DNA from 3 places in the Gordonia sp. QH-12 genome. Region 3 is predicted to be linked to each of the others. Evidence: riboswitches for the same ligand, from Rfam matches in the RefSeq annotation. Region 3 holds a riboswitch; each other region holds the start of a gene.
What was found. A riboswitch is a leader RNA that binds a small molecule or an ion and turns the genes downstream of it on or off. The one in region 3 is predicted to bind cobalamin.

Region 1 (7,642 bases), on a different contig from region 3:
GTCAACCGGACGCCCGGCGGCCTGCGGATGCACGCTCGCTATCCCGCCGAAACCGCAGGTGATGTTCCCGTCTTCCTCGACCGTTTCGCGGACCTACTCGCGCGTACAGCCGAAGCCGGGTAGACAATTTTCTTGACCTGCGTGAGATGCGTCGTACCGAGCAATTGATCGGTGCGTTAATCTGAGTCGCGGAAATCACGTTGCCCGTCTGATGCGAGCCACGTGTAGGACGCCACGAGCGGGAGAATCCCGCGCGAGACGCAGCCCGTCGACCCCGGATGGTGAGAGCCGTCCCCGACAACGGCACCGCCTGACCGGTGGTGCCACAGGAGTGCCAGTGACCAGTTCCGCTGAGATCAGTCAGACGACCATCAAGAAGGTCCTCATCGCCAACCGCGGTGAGATCGCCGTTCGCGTGATTCGCGCCGCGAAGGACGCAGGCATCGCCAGTGTCGCCGTGTACGCCGAACCGGACGCCGACGCACTGTTCGTGCAGCTGGCGGACGAGGCGTTCGCACTCGGCGGCCAGACGTCGGCCGAGTCGTACCTGGTGTTCGACAAGGTCCTCGACGCCGCCGCCAAGTCCGGCGCTGACGCAGTCCACCCCGGATACGGCTTCCTCTCGGAGAACGCGGACTTCGCACAGGCCGTGATCGACGCCGGTCTCACCTGGATCGGCCCGCCCCCGTCGGCCATCCGTGACCTCGGCGACAAGGTGACCGCACGCCACATCGCCGAGCGCGCGAAGGCGCCGATGGCCGCCGGCACCAAGGATCCCGTCGCCGACGCCGACGAGGTGGTCGAGTTCGCCAAGCAGTACGGCGTCCCGGTCGCGATCAAGGCCGCCTTCGGCGGCGGCGGCCGCGGCATGAAGGTCGCGCACACCGTCGAGGAGATCCCCGAGCTGTTCGAGTCGGCCACCCGCGAGGCCGTCGCGGCATTCGGTCGCGGCGAGTGCTTCGTGGAGCAGTACCTCGACAAGGCGCGACACGTCGAGGCCCAGGTCATCGCCGACCAGCACGGCAACGTCGTCGTCGCCGGAACCCGCGACTGCTCGCTGCAGCGCCGGTTCCAGAAGCTGGTGGAGGAGGCCCCCGCTCCCTTCCTGACCGACGAGCAGCGGGCGCGCATCCACTCCTCCGCGAAGGCCATCTGCCGCGAGGCCGGCTACTACGGCGCGGGCACCGTGGAGTACCTGGTCCAGGGTGACACCGTCTCGTTCCTCGAGGTCAACACCCGACTCCAGGTGGAGCACCCGGTCACCGAGGAGACCTCGGGCATCGATCTGGTGCGCCAGCAGTTCCGCATCGCCGAGGGCAAGGCCCTGGAGATCACCGAGGACCCGACCCCGCGTGGTCACTCCTTCGAGTTCCGGATCAACGGTGAGGACGCCGGGCGAGGCTTCCTGCCCGCGCCCGGCCCGATCACCGTCTACCGCGAGCCCTCCGGCCCCGGCGTCCGCGTCGACTCGGGCGTCCGCCAGGGCGACGTCATCGGCGGTCAGTTCGACTCGATGCTGGCCAAGCTGATCGTCACCGGCGAGAACCGGACCCAGGCACTCGAGCGCGCCCGCCGCGCACTGGCCGAGTTCGAGGTCGACGGCCTCGCCACCGTGATCCCGTTCCACCGCCACATCGTGTCGAACCCCGCCTTCATCGGCAGCACCGACGAGAACGGCGTCGAGGGCTTCGAGGTCTACACCAAGTGGATCGAGACCGATTGGGACAACCCGATCAAGCCCTTCACCGGCGGTGAGCCGCTCGACGACGAGGACGACACCCAGCGCCAGAAGGTCATCGTCGAGGTCGACGGCCGCCGCGTCGAGGTCTCGCTGCCCGGCGATCTCAACCTGGGCGGCGGTGGCGGCACCAACGGCGCCATCCGCCGCAAGCCGAAGTCGCGCACGCGCAAGAAGGGCGGCGGCGCCGCTGCCTCCGGCGACGCCGTGACCGCGCCGATGCAGGGCACCGTCGTCAAGGTGGCCGTCGGTGAGGGCGACGAGGTCGCCGAGGGCGACCTGGTCGTGGTCCTGGAGGCCATGAAGATGGAGAACCCGGTCACTGCGCACAAGGCCGGCACCATCACCAGCCTGTCCGCCGAGGCCGGTGCCGCGGTCACCCAGGGCACGGTGCTGCTCGAGATCAAGTAGAACCGGATACACCTCCGGCTGTGCCGTTCCGCCTGACCGATGTGGAGTCAGGAGGAACGGCACAGCCCGTTTCGGAGCCGTGCACGCGCCCGGATCCGGCCGATTCGTGAGCGAACGAGAAGGACCCGTCATGGAAGCTGTCGAGATCAACGCCGGTGCGTGGTATCTGCGCGCCCTGCGGCACGACGAGCGGTTGTCCGATGTGCCCGCGCTCGAGCTCCTCGGCGTCGGCGATCCAGTCGAGTACATCCGAGCCGCCGACGCCGCGTGGGCCGACGAGTCGCGTCTCACGTGGGCGGTGTGCGTTCCCACCACCGGAGAACTCGCGGCGCTGATCGGCGTCGACGCCGCGGGGTCGGTGGCCGGCCTCGCCCGCGACGGCTACGACGCCGCGCTCGCGGCCGCGGTCGATCCCGCCACCCGTTGCGCGAGCGCACTGCTCGACGTCGAAGCGGCGGCTCTGCGCTCCGGACTGCCGGGCCGCTGACCCGGACGCCGCGCATCCAGGTCGCCGCGCATTCAGGCAGGCGCTCAGAGGGGCGAGTCGGCGGGGTTCCCGAGATCGGTGCAGTCGACCAGCACCATGTCGTCGCGGTGCGCGACGAGATACCGCACGGCAGGCAGTCCCGCCCCCAGCTCCGCGATGGCCTCGCGAACGCGTTCGGCTCCCAGGTAGAAGGGTTGGGCGGGACGGCCGCCGAACGCCGCGCGGCACAGACTCGTCGGGCAGTCGGCGGCGGCCTCGATGACGCGTGCGACTGCGATCGAACCGGCATCCGGGCTGTCGAGGGTCTGGATCACCGCCCCCGCCAGACTCGGATGCTGATCGACGAACTTCAGCGCCGCACTCGAGCAGGCGTCGAGACTGTCGTACCACTCGGGGAGATAGAGCGTCGTCGACGAGGTGTCGGGCGCCGGAACCACGCGGGCGCCGAGCGCCACATAGATGTCCTTGCAGCCGCCGGCGCCCAGACTTGACACGCAGGCCATCAGTCGCTGTTCTGTCGGAACATCGCCGTCACCTGCGGGATTCCGCTCGTCTCCACGGGCTACGAGGATGATCCCAGCGACCGGATGAGCCGGTCCGCCGGAGTTAAAATCACCGCCGGATCCCATGCTGCCCAATGGTACCCGGTCCTTTACCATCGATAACTGCAACTGGTTCGCCCGGCCGGGATCACTATGGAGCCCCTGCTTCCCGCCGGGCGTCGACGCGAGTTCGCTGCCGACGGCAGCGACCGCCCGCGAAGAGGGAATCCGGTGAGACTCCGGAGCTGACCCGCAGCGGTATGTCGGAACGACCGCCGTCACACGCACTGGGACCGCCCCGCCCGAGCCACGGCTCACCGGCGGCGGCGCCTGGGAAGCGACGGCCAGTAGAAGCGGGCTCCATTCCTGGCCCGCGCGCCGACGAGCCCGAAGACCTGCCGGATGTATCGAGCGCATCCGCGCCCGATGGCTGTCCGCCTCGAGGAAACGGGCGACTGACGAACTGCGGTTCGCAGCGCCCGGTATGGCGACGGCTCGAACTACTCATGCAGGAGAAGAACACGTCATGTCCGATGACACGACTATCACCACCGACACCAGAACCACCGACTCGGCGGGCTTCACGGCCACCGTCCCCGGCGTCGCCCGGATCGGCGCCAACCGGGAGCTCAAGCGCGCGGTCGAAGCCTATTGGGCGGGCCGGATCGACGCCGCCGCGCTCACCCGGGTCGCAACGGGCATCCGCCGCGACAGCTGGAGCAGACTGATCGACGCCGGTTTCGACTCGGTGCCCGTCAACACGTTCTCGTACTACGACCAGGTGCTCGACACCGCTGTGATGCTCGGCGCGCTGCCACCGCGAGTGGCGGCGATCGACGATCCGCTGGACCGCTACTTCGCCGCCGCCCGCGGCACCGCCGGCGGCCCGGGCCCCGACATCGCACCGCTGGAGATGACCAAGTGGTTCGACACCAACTACCACTACCTGGTTCCGGAGATCGGTCCGGACACCGAGTTCATCCTCGACCCGGGCGCAGTCCTCGATGAGATCGCTCAGGCGCAGGCTCAGGGCGTGCCCGCCCGTCCCGTGGTGATCGGACCGATCACCTTCCTCGCGCTCGCCAAGGCGGTCGACGGCGGCCCGGCACCGCTGACCCGCATCGACGATCTCCTGCCGCTCTACACCGAGCTCCTCGGCCGCCTGGCCCAGACCGGTGTCGACTGGGTCCAGATCGACGAACCCACGCTGGTGACCGATCAGGCCGACGGTCTCACCGACCTCGCCGAACGCGTCTACGGTGTGCTGTCGGCTGTCCGGACGCGCCCGCGGATCCTGGTGCAGACGTACTTCGGCGATGCGGGCGACCGTCTCGCGGCGCTGGCGCGGACCGCGGTGGAGGGCGTCGGAGTGGACCTGGTGACCGGCTCTCCGGACACCGTCCGCACGGCCGATCTGACCGGAAAACTGGTAGTCGCCGGCGTGGTGGACGGCCGCAACGTCTGGCGCACCGACCTCGACGCGGCGCTGGCCGCACTCGAGTCGCTGCGCGCGCACGCCGGTGCCCTCGCGGTCTCGACCTCGTGTTCCACACTGCACGTCCCGTACACCGTGCGCGGCGAGTTCGAACTCGACCCGGTGCTGCACGGATGGCTGGCCTTCGCCGAAGAGAAGTTCGGCGAGGTGGCCGCGCTCGCTCGGGCCCTGGCGCACGGCCGGGACGACCAGGCGTGCCGGTTCGAGGCGGCGCGCGCGGCACTGGCGTCCCGGGCAGCGGACCCGCGCGTACACGTCGCCGCGGTCCGCGAACGCCTCGCCGGGCTCACTCCGGCCGACTGGACCCGCTCGCCCGCGCCCGACCGCCGTGAGGCGCAGGACGCCGCGCTCGGCCTGCCCGTCCTGCCGACCACGACCATCGGCTCGTACCCGCAGACGGTCGAGATCCGCAAGGCGCGCCTCGCGCTGCGGAACGGAACCATCGACTCGGCGGCCTACCGGTCCCGGATGGAGCAGGAGATCGCCGCGGTGATCGCCCTGCAGGAGCAGGTGGGTCTGGACGTCCTCGTCCACGGGGAACCCGAGCGTAACGACATGGTCCAGTACTTCGCCGAACAACTCGACGGCTTCTTCGCGACGGCCGCCGGCTGGGTCCAATCGTACGGGTCACGCTGCGTCCGGCCGCCGATCCTCTTCGGCGACGTCCGGCGGTCGTCGCCGATGACGGTCGGCTGGATCACCTACGCGCAGTCCCTGACCGAGAAGCCGGTCAAGGGCATGCTCACCGGCCCGGTGACGATCCTCGCGTGGTCGTTCGTCCGCGACGACCAGCCGCTCGCCGAGACCGCGCGTCAGGTGGCTCTCGCGATCCGGGACGAGACCACCGATCTCGAGCGCGCGGGGGTACCGATCATCCAGGTCGACGAACCGGCACTGCGCGAACTGCTGCCGCTGCGGACCGCCGACCGCGCGGCGTACCTCGACTGGGCGGTGACCGCCTTCCGTATCGCCACCGGCGGGGTCGGCGACGCCACCGCGATCCACACGCATCTGTGCTACTCGGAGTTCGGCGAGGTGATCGGTGCGATCGCCGCGCTCGACGCGGACGTCACCTCCATCGAGGCGGCGCGCTCCCATATGGAGGTCCTCGACGACCTCGACGCGGCCGGCTTCGCCGCCCAGGTGGGTCCGGGCGTCTACGACATCCATTCGCCGCGCGTGCCGGCCGCCGATGAGATGGCCGCGTCGCTGCGTGAAGCGCTCGACGCGGTGCGCGCCGACCGGCTGTGGGTCAATCCCGACTGCGGGCTCAAGACCCGCCGCACCGACGAGGTCACCGCCGCGCTGCGGAACATGGTCGACGCCGCCCGCCGGGTCCGCGAGGAGATCGCCGCCGATCGGGCCACGGTGCCCGCCACCTGATCGCGACCGGATCCATCGGACACCGCTCACCGGTGGCCGATGGGTCCGGTGGGCCCGTCCTGCCTCCGGTACCGCCGCGTCCGAACTACAGTGGAAGCCGCCCGATTCCCCGACCGGCGGTGCCCGCGACAAGAGGTGGAGACGATGCTCAGATGGTTGGCTGTTGCCGCGACGTGGGTTCTCGCCGCGGTGTCCTCGACGCTCGTCCTGGTCTCCCCGTGGTGGCTATTCGTCACCGGCGTCCTCGCCTTCATCGCCCTGGTCGGCACGTACGACCTGGTGCAGGCCCGCCACAGCATTCTGCGGAACTATCCGGTGCTCGGGCATTTCCGCTTCCTCATGGAGAGCATCCGGCCGGAGATCCAGCAGTACTTCATCGAACGCGACACCGACGGGACCCCGTTCGACCGGGAGACGCGCACCACGATCTACGAACGCGCCAAGGACGTCAAGGACGTCGACCCGTTCGGCACCCAGCGCGATCCGACGGTGATCGGATACGAGTACGTGCGGCACTCGATCGTCGCGCACTCCGCCACCGACGAGACCCCCACCGTGCGGATCGGCGGGCCGGCGTGCACTCAGCCGTACGACATGGCGATGTACAACGTGTCCGCGATGAGCTTCGGCGCGCTGTCGGCGAATGCGATCCTGGCACTCAACGGCGGTGCCGCCAAAGGCGGCTTCGCACACGACACCGGTGAGGGTGGGCTCAGCTCCTACCATCTGCGGCCCGGGGGCGATCTGATCTGGGAGATCGGCACGGGTTATTTCGGCTGCCGCACCCCCGACGGGCACTTCGACCCCGAGCAGTTCCGTGCCAAGGCATCGAACCCGCAGGTCAAGTGCATTTCGATCAAGCTGTCCCAGGGGGCCAAACCCGGTCTCGGCGGAGTGATGCCCGGCCCCAAGGTGACGGCCGAGATCGCGCAGATTCGGGGTGTCCCCGCCGGGCGGTCCGTCGTCTCACCGCCCTCGCACAACGCTTTCCACACCCCCGTCGGGCTGTGCGAGTTCATCGGCCGTCTGCGCGACCTGTCGGGCGGCAAGCCGGTCGGCTTCAAACTGTGCGTCGGTTCGCGCAGTGAGCTCCTCGGCATCTGCAAGGCCATCCGCCAGACCGGGATCGCACCCGATTTCATCATCGTCGACGGGGCCGAGGGCGGCACCGGGGCCGCGCCGGTGGAATTCGAGGACAACGTCGGGACCCCGCTGACCGAAGGCCTGATGACGGTACACAACGCACTGGTCGGCACCGGTCTGCGCGACCAGATCCGGATCGGCGCGTCGGGCAAGATCACCAACGGCATCGACATCGTCAAGCGCGTAATCCAGGGCGCCGATTTCACCCTCGCGGCGAGGGCGATGATGATGGCCGTCGGATGCATTCAGGCGCAGCAGTGCCACACCAACAAGTGCCCGGTCGGCGTCGCCACCCAGGATCCGAAGCGAGCCCGCGCACTCGACGTGCCCGACAAGACCGAACGGGTCTACAACCTGCAGCGCCACGTCGTCGACAACGCCAAGCAGTTCGTCGCGTCGATGGGGCTGACGAGCTTCGACGATCTCCACCCGTCGATGCTGAT
Region 2 (7,642 bases), on a different contig from region 3:
CCGGACACCGTGTTCGCGCAGCGCCCAGACACAGCCCGCCACATACGACGCCCAGCCGGTCACCCGGGTGCCGTGCGCCGCGTCATCGTCGGGAGCGGTGTCGATGGGCACGCCGGCCCGGCCGGGCGCGAGGTCGGAGGAGACGACGACCGATTCGGCGGCCGGGTCCGGCCGGAAGCTCACCGTGGTCCCGAGCTGCAGCGCGATCGACAGCGCCAGCCCGTCGTTGTAGTCCGTGTGCTCACCGATCAGATTGACGCGGCCCGGCGCATATGCGCGCACCTCCGGCTCCCGCGACCGCGGTCCGGGAGACGAGGTGCTGCCGGCCGATCCCTCAGGCATGTCTGCCATGGTCCGCCTGTCGGCCGAGCGCCGCACGCAATTGCTCGGCGATGTCCTCGGGGGTCTTGTCCGTGATGAAGGCATCGCGCGCCGACTCGGACCCGGCCAGGTATTTGAGTCTGTGGGCGCTGCGGCGGATCGAGAAGATCTCGGCGTGCAGGTAGCCCTCGGCCGCGTCGGCCGGATACTGATGCCACGACGCGACGTAGGGCAGCGGGGCGTCGTACAGGGCGTCGCAGGCTCGAAGGACCGCGAGCTGGGTCCGCGCGAGGTCGTCGGCCTCCCGGTCGGTGAGTTCGCCGAGACCGCGGACGTGCCGGTTCGGGTAGACGTGCACCTCCACCGGCCAGCGCGCCGCGAACGGTACGAACGCAGTGGTGTGCGCGGTCGACAGGAGAATTCGCTCGCCGTCTTCGAGTTCGCGGGCGAGGATCGCTTCGAAGAGGTCTGCGGAGTGCTCGCGCCGGTACCGACCGGCCGACCGCAGCATCGATTCGGTGCGGCGGGTACGGAACGGGTAGGCGTAGATCTGGCCGTGCGGGTGACCGAGGGTCACGCCGATCTCCTCGCCGCGATTCTCGAAACAATGGACCTCGCGCACGCCGTCCAACGCCATGAGCTCGGCGGTCCGGTGCGCCAGAGCGTCGAGGACCAGGCGGGCGCGGCGTTCGGGGAGTGCGCCGAACGAACCGTCGTGGTCGCTGGTGAAGCAGACCACCTCGCAGCGGCCGGTGCCCGGAATCTCGGTCCGCAGCGGATCGTCGCTCGCCGGCGGCGACGCTCCGGCACCGGCAGGCTCCGGTGGTGCGGCGAGCGACGGGAAGCGATTCTCGAACACCGCCACCCCGTAGTCCGACGCTGGGATCTCGCTTCGGAGACCCTCCGGGTCGGGGCACAGCGGGCACTGCCGCCGCGGCGGCAGATGGGTACGGTCCTGGCGCGCGGGCGCCACGATCACCCAGTCGTCCGTGACGGGGTCTCGGCGGACGGTCGTCGCACCGCGATCCGTCGGCAGGTCGCGGCGGTCGGGGCGCAGGACGGAGGCCTCGCCGTCGTCGAACAGCAGTATCTCGCGTCCGTCACTGAGCCGTCCGCGGACCGGTTCGGGGAGAGACCTCGCCGTCGACACGCGGCGAATCTACCATCGGGCTCCGGTCGCGACGACCTTCCGCGACCGGAGGCCGGCACGCGTTTTCAGATCGTCACGGGGAGACGACCCCGGGTCCGGCTCATCCCTCGACCACCTCGGCGTCGATACGCGTACCCGCAGGGACCAGGGCGTACACCGCCGCGGCGACCGCCAGCATGATGAGACCGCCGGTGAGGCTGGTGATCTGCAGCGAATCGGTGAACGCGGTACCGGCTTGCTGTGCCAGGTTCGGCATGTGCAGCTGATCGGCGACGCCCGCCGCGGACCCGATCGACTCGCGGGCCGCGTCGTGCAATCGGGGATCGAGGTCGTCCAGCGCGCCGGACTCGTCGAGCCGGCTGCGATAGAGCACCGCGGCGACGCTGCCGAGGAGCGCGACACCGATGACGCTGCCGAGTTCGTAGGAGGTCTCCTCCATCGCGGCGGCGTTGCCCGCGCGGTTCTCGGGGCTGCCCGACATGATCAGCGCCGAGCCGATCGCCAGCGATCCGATGCCGACACCCACCAGGATCAACGACACGACGGCCGACGCGTAGTGCAGCTCTCCGGGGATCAGGTACACGGCGATCATGCCGATGCCGGCCACCGCGATGCCGCCGGCAATGACGATTCGCGGACCGATGCGTTCGGCCAGACGCGGTGCGGCGAGCGACGCGGCGGCCGAGGCGACAGCGAGCGGGACCAGCTGCAGGCCGGCACGGATCGGTGAACTGCCCTCTACCGACTGCAGCCACTGGGCGAGCAGCAGCAGGGCCGCGGCCATCGCGAACATCGAGCCGAGGGCGCCGGCGATACCGCCGGTGAAGACGCGGCTGCGGAACAGTCCGACGTCGAGCATCGGCCGGTCCTGGCGCAGACTGCGGCGGACGAAGACGGTCAGCAGCAGCACTCCTGCGGCGAACGCGGCCCAGCCCTCGGGGACCAGCAGACTCGATTCGGCACCGAAGTGCTTCACCGACCACATCAGGAGCACCATGCCGGAGAACGAGAGGGCGATGCCCAGCCAGTCCCAGACTCCCGGGTCGGCCGACCGCGACTCGGGGAGCAGGAAGACCCCGGCGACCACGGCCAGCGCCATCAGCGGAGCGTTGACCAGGAAAGCCGACTGCCAGGAGAAGTGCTCCACCAGGAAACCGCCGACCAGCGGGCCGATCGCCGCACCGAGACCGGCGACCGACGACCACACCGCGAGTGCGCGCGCCCGCCGGCGCGCGTCGGTGAACAGGACGCGGATCGTCGACAGTGTGGTCGGCATGATGAACGCGCCGCCGGTGCCGAGGAGGGCGCGGATGGCGATCACCGCGGTCGCCGACTCGGCGACCAGGACGAGCAGCGATGCGGCGCCGAAGACGGCGTACCCGGCCAACAGCATCCGCTTGCGTCCCCAGCGGTCGGCCAGCGATGCGGCCGGGACGAGCAGCCCGGCGAGCACCAGCGAGTAGACGTCGACGATCCACAGCAGCTGGGAGGCGGTGGGCTCCAAGTCGGCCGACATCGCGGGAAGAGCGATGTTCAGGATCGTCATATCCATCACGATCACGAGCAGGCTCGCACTCAACACAGCGGTCGCGAGCCAGGCGCGGACGGTGGAGTAGCCGGTGCTCCCCGTGGTGGGTGAGGCAGTCATCACGGTTGTCTTTTCTGCGCCATGAACGGCGCGACGAGAGTGTGCAGGAAGTCTTTGGAGACGACGGTGTTGTGCAATGCCGCGTGCATCACGACACCGTCGGAGACGATCGCGAGGGCGAGCGCGTTGTCGGGTCCGACGTAATCGCTCAAGATCTCGACGAGATTGGTCTGCCAGCGGAGCGACAGCGCGCGCAACTCGGGATCGAACAGGCCCGCCGATATCAGCGAGACGTCGGCCGCGACGGCGCGGCTGTCGGCGAGGTAGTCGTGAATCTGATCCACCAGCGCTTCCGCTGACCCGCCGGCCGCGACCAGGCTGCTCCGCACGGCGGCCAGGTCTTCGTCGACCTCCGCGGCGAGCCGCTCCAGGGCCTGGGTGCGCAGGTCGTCGATGGAGGTGAAGTACTGGGTCGTCGATCCCAACGGCACACCCGCACGCTCGGCGACGCGGCGGTGCGTCAGCGCGGCCGGTCCGAGTTCGATCACCAGATCCGCCGCCGCGGCGAGAATCGCCGCCCGCCGTGCCTCCGGGTCGTGCTTGGCCATGACTCCATCGCAATTCTGTACGAATGTACATGTACTTTTGTACAGGGTTGGCGGAGGTCTGTCGACCGAATATCGGAGGGCTCAGCCCCACGTCTCGCGGATGTGTGACGACAAGGCGTCGAGCGGTGCGGTGGAACGGGTGGCGCGAGAGGTGATGATGGCGCCTTCGAGGGCTGCCACCAGCATGTCGCCAGCCCGTCGGGCGGCGTCCGCGGCCAGTCCGTCGGCCTCGAAGGATGCGGCGATCTGGCCCGCCAGCGTTTGGAAAGCCGTGGCGGCGCGCTCGGCCGCACCCGGGTACTCCGCGGCGGAGGTGGAGGCGGCAACCAGGGGGCAGCCGAGGCGGTAGTCGTGGCGCACCAGGGTCTGCTTCCACTCGTCCACGATGACGATCAGACCCTCCACAGCGGTCCGGCCGTACAGTGCGGCCGCGAGGCGCGACGAGGCGTGCCTGCCCGCCTCGTCGGTGGCCTGCTCCAGCAGTTGCGCCTTGCCGCGGGGGAAGTGCTGGTACATCGAGCGCCGCGCCACGCCGCTGTGCTCCATGAGCTCCGACATTCCGAATCCGTCGGCTCCCTTGCTCCGGAGCAGCTGAGTCGCCGACAGGAGCAGTCGGTCGCGGACGGGGAGTGTTGCCATGCACTCAGGGTACGCGTGAGTAGAACGATCGTTCTGTTACCGTCGACGCATGACTCACGTTTTCGATGAGGCCATCGCCCTCACGCCCACGGCGTCGGACCATGTGGTCCGCGCGCAGACGCATCCCGCGTACAACAACATGGTCGGCCCGTTCGGCGGCATCACGGCCGCGACCGTCGTCAACGGCATCCAGCAGCGGCCCGACGTCCTCGGCGATCCGCTCGCGCTGACCATCAATTACGCGGCACCGATCGCCGAAGGACAGTGGGATCTCGACCTGCGGCCCGTCCGGACCAACCGCACCAATCAGCACTGGGTGGTGACGATCAGCCAATCCGGACAGGTGGCGGCCACCGGCACCGCGGTCTTCGGCGTCGCCCGTGACACCTGGTCCGACACCGAGCCGACGCCTCCGGCCGCACCGCCCGCCGAGGAGGTCGAGGTCAGCGAGTACGTGGACTTCATCGCCTGGGCCAAGAACTACGACAAGCGGTTCGTCGCGGGCGGCATGGACGGGAGGAACGACGCCGACTCGACGTCGACGCTGTGGCTGCGCGACCGGCCCGAGCGGCCGCTCGACTTCCCGGCGCTCACCGCGATGACCGACGTGTTCTACCCTCGTGTCTTTCTCCGGCACGGAACCTACATGCCGGCGGGCACCATCACCCTGACCACGTATTTCCACGCCACCGCGCAGGAACTCGAGGCGCATGGAACCGGACACGTCCTCGCGACGGCGCGCGCCGCCCGGTTCGGGCACGGTCATTTCGACCAGTACGGACAGCTCTGGTCGGGCGAGGTGCTCCTCGCGACCACGCACCAGCTCGTGTACTTCAAAGACCCCGCCTGATTCGAGGTCGCCCGAGTGTCCCGGCCGTGCCCGGATACACTCGGGCGATACGTCACGGTGCTCGGGAAGTCCGGTGAGAAGCCGGCGCGGTACTCGCCACTGTGAACAGGTCCGGAAGTCGCCGGGAGTGCAGGACTCCAGCCACTGGGTGCTCGTCATCTGGGAAGGTGTGACCGCCGGCAGTCCTGTGTAGCCAGGAGACCGGCCGCGGCGTACCCCGAAGTTCCACGAGTATCTGGAAAGGGGGTCGCATTGCGCACCCTGAAGAACGCGGTGATCCTGGCCGTCGCCGGCACCGTCCTCACCGTCTCTGCCTGTTCCGGCGACGATCCCGCATCCGGCGCCGACGGCTCGGCGATCAGCCTGCAGAACTGCGGCCGCACCGTCACCCTGAAGAAGCCGGCCGACGCGGCCATCACCGTCAACCAGGGGGCCACCGAGTCGGCCCTGGCCGTCGGCGCCGGCGGGCAGCTGGTCGGCACCGCCTACCTCGACAGCGCCATCGCCCCGCAATGGGCCGCAGCCTACGGCGAGATCCCGGTGCTGTCGGAGAAGTACCCCACCCGCGAAGCGGTCCTCGAGAAGCACCCCGACCTGATCGCCGCGTCGTACAGCAGCGCCTTCGACGACAAGGCGCTGGGAAGCCGGCAGTCGTTCGACGACCTCGGTGTGGCGACCTACGTGTCGCCCTTCGGCTGCGAGGACAAGTTGAAGCGTCCGGCCTCGTCCTGGGACGCGGTGGCCGGTGAGACCAGCGACTACGGCGTGCTCTTCGGACGGACGGCCGATGCCGACCGGGTGAACGCCGACATGCGCGCGAAGCTCGCCGACCTCACCGCGAAGTCGGCCGGACGGGGCAAGACGGTTCTGTGGTGGGATTCCTCGACTGACAAGCCCTTCGTCGGTGCCGGCGACGGCGGGCCGCAATTGGTCATCGACGCCGTCGGCGCGAAGAACGTCTTCGGAGATCTCTCCGGCAACTGGGCCGAGACCGGCTGGGAGGCGGTGCTCAAAGCCGATCCGGACGTGATCGTCCTGGTGGACGCCGACTGGGATCCGGCCGCCGCCAAGCGGAAGTATCTGGAGTCCGACCCGGCGCTCAAGGACCTGAAGGCCGTCGCGAAGGGATCGTTCGTGGTGATCCCGTTCGCTGAGAGCACCCCCGGTCCGCGGCTGATCGACGGCGCCGCCAAGCTGTCGGACGCGCTCGCGAAGTAGTCGGCGCGTGCGCGAACGGCTCCGCGGTACACCGGCCCTGGCGGGTTGGCTGGCCGGACTGACGATCCTGCTGCTGATCAGCATGGCGCTCGGAATCGTGGTCGGATCGGCCGATCTGCCGCTGGGCACAGTGGTGCGAGCGCTCGGCAGCAGCGTGGGCATCGGCACGTCCGATGTGCTCGACGAGAACATCGTCGTTCAGCTGCGGCTGCCGCGGGTGGTCGGAGCGGCACTCATCGGTGCGGGCCTGGCGGTCTGCGGCACCGTCCTGCAGTCGTTGACGGGCAACCAGCTGGCCGACCCGTACATCCTCGGGATGTCTGGCGGTGCGTCTCTCGGCGCCGTGGTGGTGTTGAGCACGGGAGTCGGCATGGGCAGCATGGCCGGTGGCTCAGTGGTCTCCGTCGCAGCGTTTCTGGGGGCGATGGGTGCGCTGCTGCTGGTGTTCGCGATCGCGGTCACGCGCGGGGGCGCGCTGCTTCCGGGCAGACTGATCCTGGCCGGCGTCGCCGTCGGGCAACTCGCCGCGGCGCTGAGTTCGGCGTTGATCTACTTCGGCCCGCACGGCACCGCCGACCGCGTCATGTTCTGGTCGATGGGGTCGGTGGCCGGCATCCGCTGGAACACCCTCGCGCTGACCGCGATCGTCACCGTGTGCACGATCGTCGCCGTGCTGGCCCACGCCCGAACGCTGGACGCCTTCGCCTTCGGTGAACGCGCCGCCGCGAGCCTGGGCACTCACGTGGCCCGCACTCGCTGGGTGCTCTACGCGCTGGTGTCGCTGTGCACCGCCGTCCTGGTGGCGCTGTCGGGGATCATCGGGTTCGTGGGGCTCGTGGTGCCGCACATGGTTCGCTTTCTCGTGGGCCCGCTGCACTATCGGGTCCTGCCGGTGGCGGTGGTGCTCGGGGCATTGGTGGTGGTCTGGGCCGACATCATCGCCCGCGGCGTGATGCCGTCGCGGGAACTGCCGCTCGGGCTCGTCACCTCGGTGATCGGCGTGCCCGCCTTCATCTACCTGCTCCGGCGACAGCGAGGCACCGAATGACCGGTACCGAGACCGGGATGCCCGGCATCGAGATGCGGGCGGTGAGCTTCGCCCGCGGCGAGCGGAGAATCCTCGACGACGTCACGGCCCGGGCGCCCGCCGGCCGATTCACCGGCGTGATCGGCCCGAACGGGTCCGGAAAGTCGACCCTGCTGTCGATGGTGATGCGTTGGCAGCGGCCCGACGCCGGACAGGTGCTGCTGGGCGGCACCGACGTCCG
Region 3 (7,642 bases):
GTGGTGCATGTCGAGGATGGCGTGGCGACCGTCCACCTTGTGCAGTGCCACCTGAGTGAAGATCCGCGCCATCGGCTCGACGTCGTCGAACGCGCCGAGGCGGCCGTAATCGATCCGGGCGCCGGAGGCGATGAAGGCGTCACGGAATCCGCGGGGATCCTTGGCGTCGCAGGCGCGCCAATAGCGGTACTTGAGTTCCTTGATCGCTTCGATCTTCTCGAGTGCGGCCACGCGCTGTTCGATGTCCATTCGTCCTCCTGACGTCGCGGTGCGGGTCGACGCCTGGGGCCGACCGGTCTTGCGCCCGACCCTAGGGGTTCGGCGCATCCGCGTCACCGTGTCTGACATCGCGGACACACATAGATGCTGCGCTCGGCCGGCGGCTCGCCCAGCATCCCGCGTTCGACGGCGGTACCGCATCTGCGGCACGGGCGGCGGTCGCGGCCGTACACCCACAGTTCCCGGCCGCGGCCGGTGGCGCCCGTGGTGACGCGGGCGACGCGCAGCCGGTTGGCCGTCAACAACCGGTGCGCGAGGTCCACCAGTGGCGGCAGGTCGACCGCGGCCGTCGGTGTGGCCGGGTGCACGCGCCGCATGAAGCAGAGTTCGCTGCGATACACGTTGCCGACACCCGCCAGATTGCGCTGGTCTAGGAGAGCGATGCCGATCGGGGTATCGGGGGCGGCGGCCAGATTCTCGACGGCGCGAGCCGCATCCCAATCGTCGCCGAGCAGGTCCGGGCCGAGATGGGCGACCGCGGGGCCGGGATCGGCGAGCAGGTCCAGGACGCCGAGATCGAAGCCGACGGCCTCGATGTCTTCGGCACGCAGCACCACTCGTGCGGTGTGCCACGGCCTGCGCCACTTCGCACCGATGGCGTGCACGTCCCACAGGCCCTCCATCATCAGATGCGAGTGGATCGAGACCGGGGTGCCCGAGGGACGCCGCAGATCGATGAACAAGTGCTTTCCCGCCGACCGCACGGACTCGACGCGCGCACCGGACAGGTCGGTGGTGGCGTAGCGAGGTACTCGGAAGTCGCTGTCGCTCAGGGTTTTTCCGACGAGCGCGGTGCGGAGGCGGTGCGCCGCACGGAACACGGTGTCGCCTTCGGGCACCGCTACCGGCTCCTCGGGTCGTAGTTCATCCGCAGCCCCCGGGGCGTGGTCGCGAAGCCGGAGGCGACCAGTCGGTCACCCAGCGGTGTGCGGCGTACCGGCTCGCCGTCGACCTGATCGATGTGGATGCGCGGCACCGCCCCGGTGGTGACCGCGTGCGACAGCGCCGCCGCGGCCGCCTCGAGGATCTCGGTCTCGGCGGTGAAGGTGAGCACCGTCTTTCCGCCGCGCTCGATGAACACCGCGGCGCGTCCGCCCACCAGGATCACGACCGCTCCCGGCTTCCGGCCGGGCCGATGCCCCGATTCGACGGCTCGCTCGGGCCAGTCGAGGGCCGCACCGTACGGATTCGCCGGATCGGTGGCCGCGAGCACCACCGCCGCGCACCGTTCCTGGCGTGCGACGACAGCCGACTCGCGCAGGATGTCGACGGTGTGACCGGCGGCGAACTGCGCGCCTCCCAGCCCGTCGATGTAGTACCCGCGCCGCACCTGGCCGTTGTCCTCGAAGACGCCGAGCGCCTTGTAGATTCGCGCGAACCCGCCCTCGGTCGATTCGGCGGTCACGGCTCCCTTCGTCACCACGCCGTAGCGGTCGAGAAGCACCTCGCAGGTGGCAGCGGCAGCGGTGGTCGGATCGACGGCGATGCGACGGATCACCGACCACCGCCCCCCGACCGTGGGCGGCGTGGCTGCCGCACCCGCAGCACCCGCCAGATACTGCGACGACAGCCGCGCGGCGCGCAGACGCGGCGGCCGACCGCGAGTCCGGTGGGCGGAGGTGGCCGACGATCGTGCGCTGCGCGGCGGGTTCAGCGCGGCGCGGACCACCGAGAACGAGTCGTTCGTGATGAGCCCGGCCCAGACGAGATCCCACAGCAGGTCCGGCAGTTCACCGTCGGGGATCGCGTGCTCTGCGTTGTTCAGCGCGTCGGACAGCTCGCGGAAGCGCAGGGCCCCGCCCCGGTCGAGAGCGGTCCGGACCGCGTCCTGCGCGGGAGTCAGTTCGGTGTCCTCGGCGGGCCGGAGGGTGAGTGCGGCGGCGTCGGCCAGATGCAGGGCCACCCAGCCGTCGGCCCCGCCGATGCCCCCGTGTCCGGACCAGATCACCTCGCCGGAGGCGGTCAGCTCATCGAGCATCGACGGCCGGTAGTCCTCCACCCGGGCCGGCAGCACCAGCGTCTCCCACGCCGACGCCGGTATCGGCTGTCCGGCGAGTTGCTCGACGACGGCCGCGACGCCGGCGGCGCCGCGCAGCCGTGACTTCCCGGTGACGTGCTGCCAGCCGAGCAGGAATCGGTTGTACGCCTCGGCGCTGACCGGCTCCACTTCGGCGCGCCCGGCCGCCAGCGATCCGCGGCGGAGCTGGGTGAGGACGTCGGAATGGCACCACTGGCTCGGGGTGCGCCCGGTCTGCGGTTCGGGCGGGAGCGGAATGAACTCGCCCTCGATCACCGTTCGTCGCGCCGCGAGCTCTTCAAGGGTCCGGGTCACCACCGCGGGCGCCATGCCGAGAGCTTCCGCGACATCGGCGGTGGTGAACGGTCCGTGGGTGCGGGCGTAACGGTGCACCAGGTCGGCCAGGGGATCGGCGACAGGCTGGAGGTAGGCGGCGGGGACGCCCAGCGGGAGCGGTATGCCGAGGCCGTCGCGGAGGCGCGCTGCGTCGTCGACCGAGGCCAGAGCGGTCGCGCCGCGGAAGGGCACCTCGATCAGGCGGCCGTCGGCGACGAGTCGCTCGAGCACCTCGTCGAGCGGAACGGCGAGTGGGTCGTCGCCCCGGTAGCGTTCGGCGATCTGTCCGGGTGTGCACGGTCCCAGCCATCGCAGCAGGTCCACCACATCTTGATCGTCGCGCGCCCGCCGTTCCGGAGCCGTCCGCTGGAGCCGTGCGACGACCTCCGTGATCACTGCGGGATCGAGCAACTCACGCAGGTCGACGCGGCCGAGGAGCTGGGCGAGCAACGCGGTGTCGAGGGACAGCGCGGTCGCCCGGCGTTCGGCGAGCGGGGCGTCGTCGTCATAGATGAACGAGCCGACGTAGCCGAGCAGCATCGAGGCCGCGAAGGGCGACGGCGTGGACGTCTCGACCTCGGTGATCCGGATCTTGCGCTGCATGATGCGGGTGAGGACGTCCACCAGCGAGGGCAGGTCGTAGACGTCGGAGAGGCATTCGCGGACCGTCTCGAGAATGATCGGGAAATCGCTGAAGCGCGACGCCACCGCCAGCAGCTGGGCGCTGCGCTGCCGCTGCTGCCACAGCGGGGCACGCTTTCCGGGATCACGGCGCGGAAGCAGCAGCGCCCGCCCGGCGCACTCGCGGAACCGCGACGCGAACAGTGACGAATCGGCCAGCGCGCGTGTGACGTCCGCTTCGATGTGCTCGGGGTCGAGGAGGAAGACGTCGGCCCCCGGCGGATCGTCATCGGTGTCGGGGAGGCGCACGATGATGCCGTCGTCGGTGGCAGTGGTGGCCCCGTCGATGCCGAGACGTGCCGAGAGCTGCGCGGCCACGGCACCGGCCCACGGTGCGTGGACCCGCAGGCCGTAGGGGGAGTGCAGCACCAGCCGCCAGTCGCCGAGCTCGTCGCGGAAGCGTTCCAGTACGAGGGTGCGGTCGGTCGGGAGCACGCCGGTGGCATCGCGCTGCTGGGCGATCAGCGCGGACAGGTTGCGCTCTGCATTGGCACTGAGCCCGAGTTCGGCGGCGAGTGCGGCGAGCTTCTCCTCATGGCCCGCGATCCCGATGAACTCACCGATCGCCGCACCGAGCTCGGCCGGACGACCGACGGCGTCGCCGATCCAGAACGGCAGCCTCCCCGGCATGCCGAACGCGGGCGAGACCAGCACCCGATCGTGTGTGATCTCCTCGATTCGCCAGCTCGACGCGCCGAGGGCGAACACGTCGCCGACCCGTGACTCGTAGACCATCTCCTCGTCGAGCTCTCCGACCCGGCGGGGCTGGCCGCTTTCTGCGCGGTCGGTCCCGCCCACGAGGAAGACGCCGAACAGCCCGCGGTCGGGGATGGTCCCGCCGGAGGTGACCGCCAGACGCAGGGTGCCGCGCCGGGCGGTGAGCCGCCCGGCTGCGCGGTCGTAGTCCACCCTCGGGCGCAGTTCGGCGAATTCGTCGGACGGATACCGGCCGGATATCAGATCGAGGACGGCGTCGTACACGTCGCGGGTGAGGGTCCGATACGGCATCGCGCGCCGGACGGTCGCGTACCAGTCGTCGACGTCGAGATCGTCGACGGCGGTCGCCGCGATGGTCTGCTGGGCGAGGATGTCGAGCGGGTTGGCCGGTACCGAGAGCGCCTCGATGCGGCCGGCGAGCATTCGCTGCGCCACCACCGTGCAGTGGATCAGGTCGGTGCGGTGCTTCGGAAACAGCACGCCGCGACTCACCTCGCCGACCCGGTGTCCGGCGCGGCCGATGCGCTGCAGCCCGGCCGCGACGGACGGCGGGGCCTCCACCTGGATCACGAGGTCGACGGCACCCATGTCGATGCCGAGTTCCAGTGAGCTCGTTGCGACCACGCACCGGAGCCTGCCGGATTTCAGATCGTCCTCGATCTGTGCACGCTGCTCTTTGCTCACCGAGCCGTGGTGGGCGCGGGCGAGGACGGCGGGCGCGCCCGCCGTGTCTCCACTGGCCGAGACGTAGGCGGGCATCCCGCCGGGCACTGTCGGGTTCGGTCGGTCCGGGTCGAACTCGATGCCCGCGCGTTCGGCGGCGATCTCGTTCAGCCGGGCGGTCAGACGTTCGGCGAGACGACGAGAGTTCGCGAAGACGATCGTCGAGCGATTCTCCTCGATGCGGTCGACGATCGCCGACTCCACGTGGGGCCAGAGGGAACCGGCGGTCGGGGAGAAGGCGTCGTCGAGATCGTCCGTCCCGGTGTCCGGCGGCGGGATGGCGGTCATGTCCTCCACCGGCACGTCCACGGAGAGGTCGAAGGTCTTCGCCGCAGGCGGCTTCACGACGGTGCAGTCGCCCTCGCCCGCCAGGAACTCGCCGACGAGTTCCTCGGGCCGCACGGTCGCTGACAGCCCGATGCGCTGCGCGGGCCGCTCGAGCAGCGCATCGAGCCGTTCGAGCGAGAGCGCCAGGTGCGTGCCCCGCTTGGTCGCTGCGACGGCGTGCACCTCGTCGACGATCACCGTCGTCACCGTGGCGAGGGTCTCGCGCACCGAGGAGGTCAGCATCAGGTAGAGCGATTCGGGCGTGGTGATCAGGATGTCGGGCGGATGGGTCTGCAGCCGTCGGCGGTCGGCCGCCGAGGTGTCCCCGGACCGGACTCCGACCGTGATCGACGGTGCGTCGAGTCCCATGATCTGCGCCGCGTGCGCGATGCCCACCAGTGGTGCCGACAGGTTCCGCTCCACGTCGACGGCGAGTGCCTTGAGCGGTGAGATGTAGAGGATCCGGACACCCGGAGCGGTGCCCGCACTGCCGCCGGTCGCGGCGTCGATCCGCTCGCGGTACAGCGAGTCGATGGCCCACAGGAAGGCTGCGAGGGTCTTGCCCGACCCGGTCGGAGCCACGACGAGGGTGTTCTCGCCGCGGGCGATCGCCGTCCACGCACCGGATTGGGCTCGGGTCGGCGCGCCGAACGCGTCGCTGAACCACCGCTGCGTGGCCGGATGCATGCTCCGAAGGATCTGACTGCCCGATGCCACACTCCCATTCAAGCGCACACCTGTGACACTCAGCGGATTGCGGCCGGCGGTACACTCAGCGGGCCGATGCGGTTAACCCGGTGCGAATCCGGGGCGGTCGCGCCACTGTGAGCGGTCCGCCGACGACGCCGTCGGACTGCGAGCCAGACAGTCGCATCGGTGTGAACAATGCCGACCCCGGGCGCGTGATCCGGGAGAACAGGACGTCGACGATGACCGCATCCACCGCAACGCAGGGCGTACGTTCCCTCGCCGTGCCGAACCTCTCCGCCGCGAGCGCGGCCCTCTGGCTCACCGCCACCGTGGCACTCGCGGCGCTCGCCTACTACTTCCTGGGATACGACCAGGGCGCGGTGTCGGTGTTCGGCAGCGACACCCATGTCCACGAGTTCGTGCACGACGCACGGCACTTCCTCGGCTTCCCCTGCCACTGAGCCGGGGAGACAACAGAACAATGGAGCGCAGATTCACCGGCGCAGGCGTGCTCGCAGGCCTGATCGCCGGACTGGTGTCGTTCGTCTATGCGCGGATCTTCATCGAACCGCAGGTGCGGCTGGCCATCGACTACGAGGAGGAGCGGTCGCACGCCGAGTCGATGCTGTCCGGCGAGCATGCACACGAGCACGAGATCTACAGCCGAACCGTCCAGGAGAACATCGGTGCGGGAGTCGGCACGGTCGTCTTCGCCGTCGCGATGGGCGCCCTGTTCGCCGTCGCGTTCACAGTTCTGTGGGCCTACGTGGGACGTCGGTGGCCGGCCGCGGACCCTCGGGCGGTCGCAGCGGGGCTGGGTGCCGTGGCCTTCGTGGCCGTGATCGGCGTCCCCTACTTCGTCTACCCGCCCAACCCGCCCGCGGTCGGCGAGGAGGACACCATCGGAGCGCGGTCGGGCGCCTACCTGACGCTGACGCTGGTGTCGGTGGCGCTGATGGTCGTCGCGGTGATCCTCGGCTGCCGGCTCGCGGACCGGATCGGCGGACTGTGGTCGGGTGTCACCTCCGCGGTGGTGTACCTGGTCGGTGTGACCATCACGGCCGCGCTTCTTCCCGAGTTCAAGGAGATCCCCGGTCCGGTGATGGACGGCGACCGGATCGTCGGCGCCGGATTCCCCGGACAGGTGGTGGCCGACTTCCGGGTGTACGCGATCGCGAACCAGGTACTTCTGTGGACGGTCCTGACCGTGGCGTTCGTCGCGCTGCTCGGCGTGATGATGCGCCGGTCCAAGACTTCCGACCGCACGCTCGCGGAGGTCGGCGCCTGACGTCGGTGCATCTGGTGGTCGCCGCGCGGACCGCACCCAACAGAGCGGTCCGGTTCGGCGGCGAGCACGACGATCTCGACTCGCGTGGCCGCCGGGATGCGGCGGCGCTCGCATCGCGGCTGCCCCGGGCCGGACGGGTGATCGCCGGACCCGAGAGATCGGTGACGCAGACCGCACGCCTGGCGTGCGGTCTGTTCGGCGTCGACCCGCGACTGGCGTCGCTCGACGTCGGCCGCTGGCGGTCGACCGCGCCGGAGTCGGTCGACCCGGCGCAGTTGGGCGCCTGGTTCGGCGATCCCCTGTGGTCGGGCCACGGCGGTGAGTCGGTCGGCGCGTTCGTGGGTCGGATTCGCGGCGTTCTCGCCGCGCTCGCCGCGGGTGGGCCGGCGACGCTCGTGGTCGCGGGCCCGGTCGCACAGGCCGTGCTCTGCGAGGACGCCGCGAGCTTCTTTGCGGCCGACGTGTGCCCGGGCGGGCTGTACACGGTCACGCTCTGACGTCGCGGAGCAGGTGCGACGTCGATGTCAGAGGGCCGTGCGACCATCGGCCGCATGGACGAGAGTTGGAGCGGCGACGGCGCGGAC

Region 1: linked by a shared signal. The riboswitch ahead of metE (5-methyltetrahydropteroyltriglutamate--homocysteine S-methyltransferase) and the one ahead of Y710_RS07740 (CbtB domain-containing protein) in region 3 are both predicted to bind cobalamin.
Region 2: linked by a shared signal. The riboswitch ahead of Y710_RS16925 (ABC transporter substrate-binding protein) and the one ahead of Y710_RS07740 (CbtB domain-containing protein) in region 3 are both predicted to bind cobalamin.

The regions. Positions count from the first base shown of each region.
Region 1 is NZ_KQ969293.1:23,045-30,686, reverse strand. Features, by position in the region: gene Y710_RS11800 (condensation domain-containing protein) at 1-123, shown strand, start outside; gene Y710_RS11795 (acetyl/propionyl/methylcrotonyl-CoA carboxylase subunit alpha) at 338-2,149, shown strand; gene Y710_RS11790 (hypothetical protein) at 2,280-2,636, shown strand; gene Y710_RS11785 (hypothetical protein) at 2,681-3,265, opposite strand; cobalamin riboswitch at 3,362-3,596, shown strand; gene metE (5-methyltetrahydropteroyltriglutamate--homocysteine S-methyltransferase) at 3,705-6,056, shown strand; gene Y710_RS11775 (FMN-binding glutamate synthase family protein) at 6,201-7,642, shown strand, end outside.
Region 2 is NZ_KQ969305.1:29,518-37,159, reverse strand. Features, by position in the region: gene galK (galactokinase) at 1-342, opposite strand, end outside; gene galT (galactose-1-phosphate uridylyltransferase) at 335-1,471, opposite strand; gene Y710_RS16945 (MFS transporter) at 1,572-3,119, opposite strand; gene Y710_RS16940 (TetR/AcrR family transcriptional regulator) at 3,119-3,667, opposite strand; gene Y710_RS16935 (TetR/AcrR family transcriptional regulator) at 3,749-4,306, opposite strand; gene Y710_RS16930 (acyl-CoA thioesterase) at 4,356-5,156, shown strand; cobalamin riboswitch at 5,195-5,381, shown strand; gene Y710_RS16925 (ABC transporter substrate-binding protein) at 5,409-6,374, shown strand; gene Y710_RS16920 (FecCD family ABC transporter permease) at 6,382-7,422, shown strand; gene Y710_RS16915 (ABC transporter ATP-binding protein) at 7,419-7,642, shown strand, end outside.
Region 3 is NZ_KQ969288.1:3,592-11,233, reverse strand. Features, by position in the region: gene Y710_RS07755 (nuclear transport factor 2 family protein) at 1-249, opposite strand, end outside; gene Y710_RS07750 (DNA-formamidopyrimidine glycosylase family protein) at 333-1,118, opposite strand; gene Y710_RS07745 (ATP-dependent helicase) at 1,121-5,767, opposite strand; cobalamin riboswitch at 5,821-5,968, shown strand; gene Y710_RS07740 (CbtB domain-containing protein) at 6,010-6,231, shown strand; gene Y710_RS07735 (CbtA family protein) at 6,252-7,058, shown strand; gene Y710_RS07730 (histidine phosphatase family protein) at 7,064-7,555, shown strand; gene Y710_RS07725 (8-oxoguanine DNA glycosylase OGG fold protein) at 7,580-7,642, shown strand, end outside.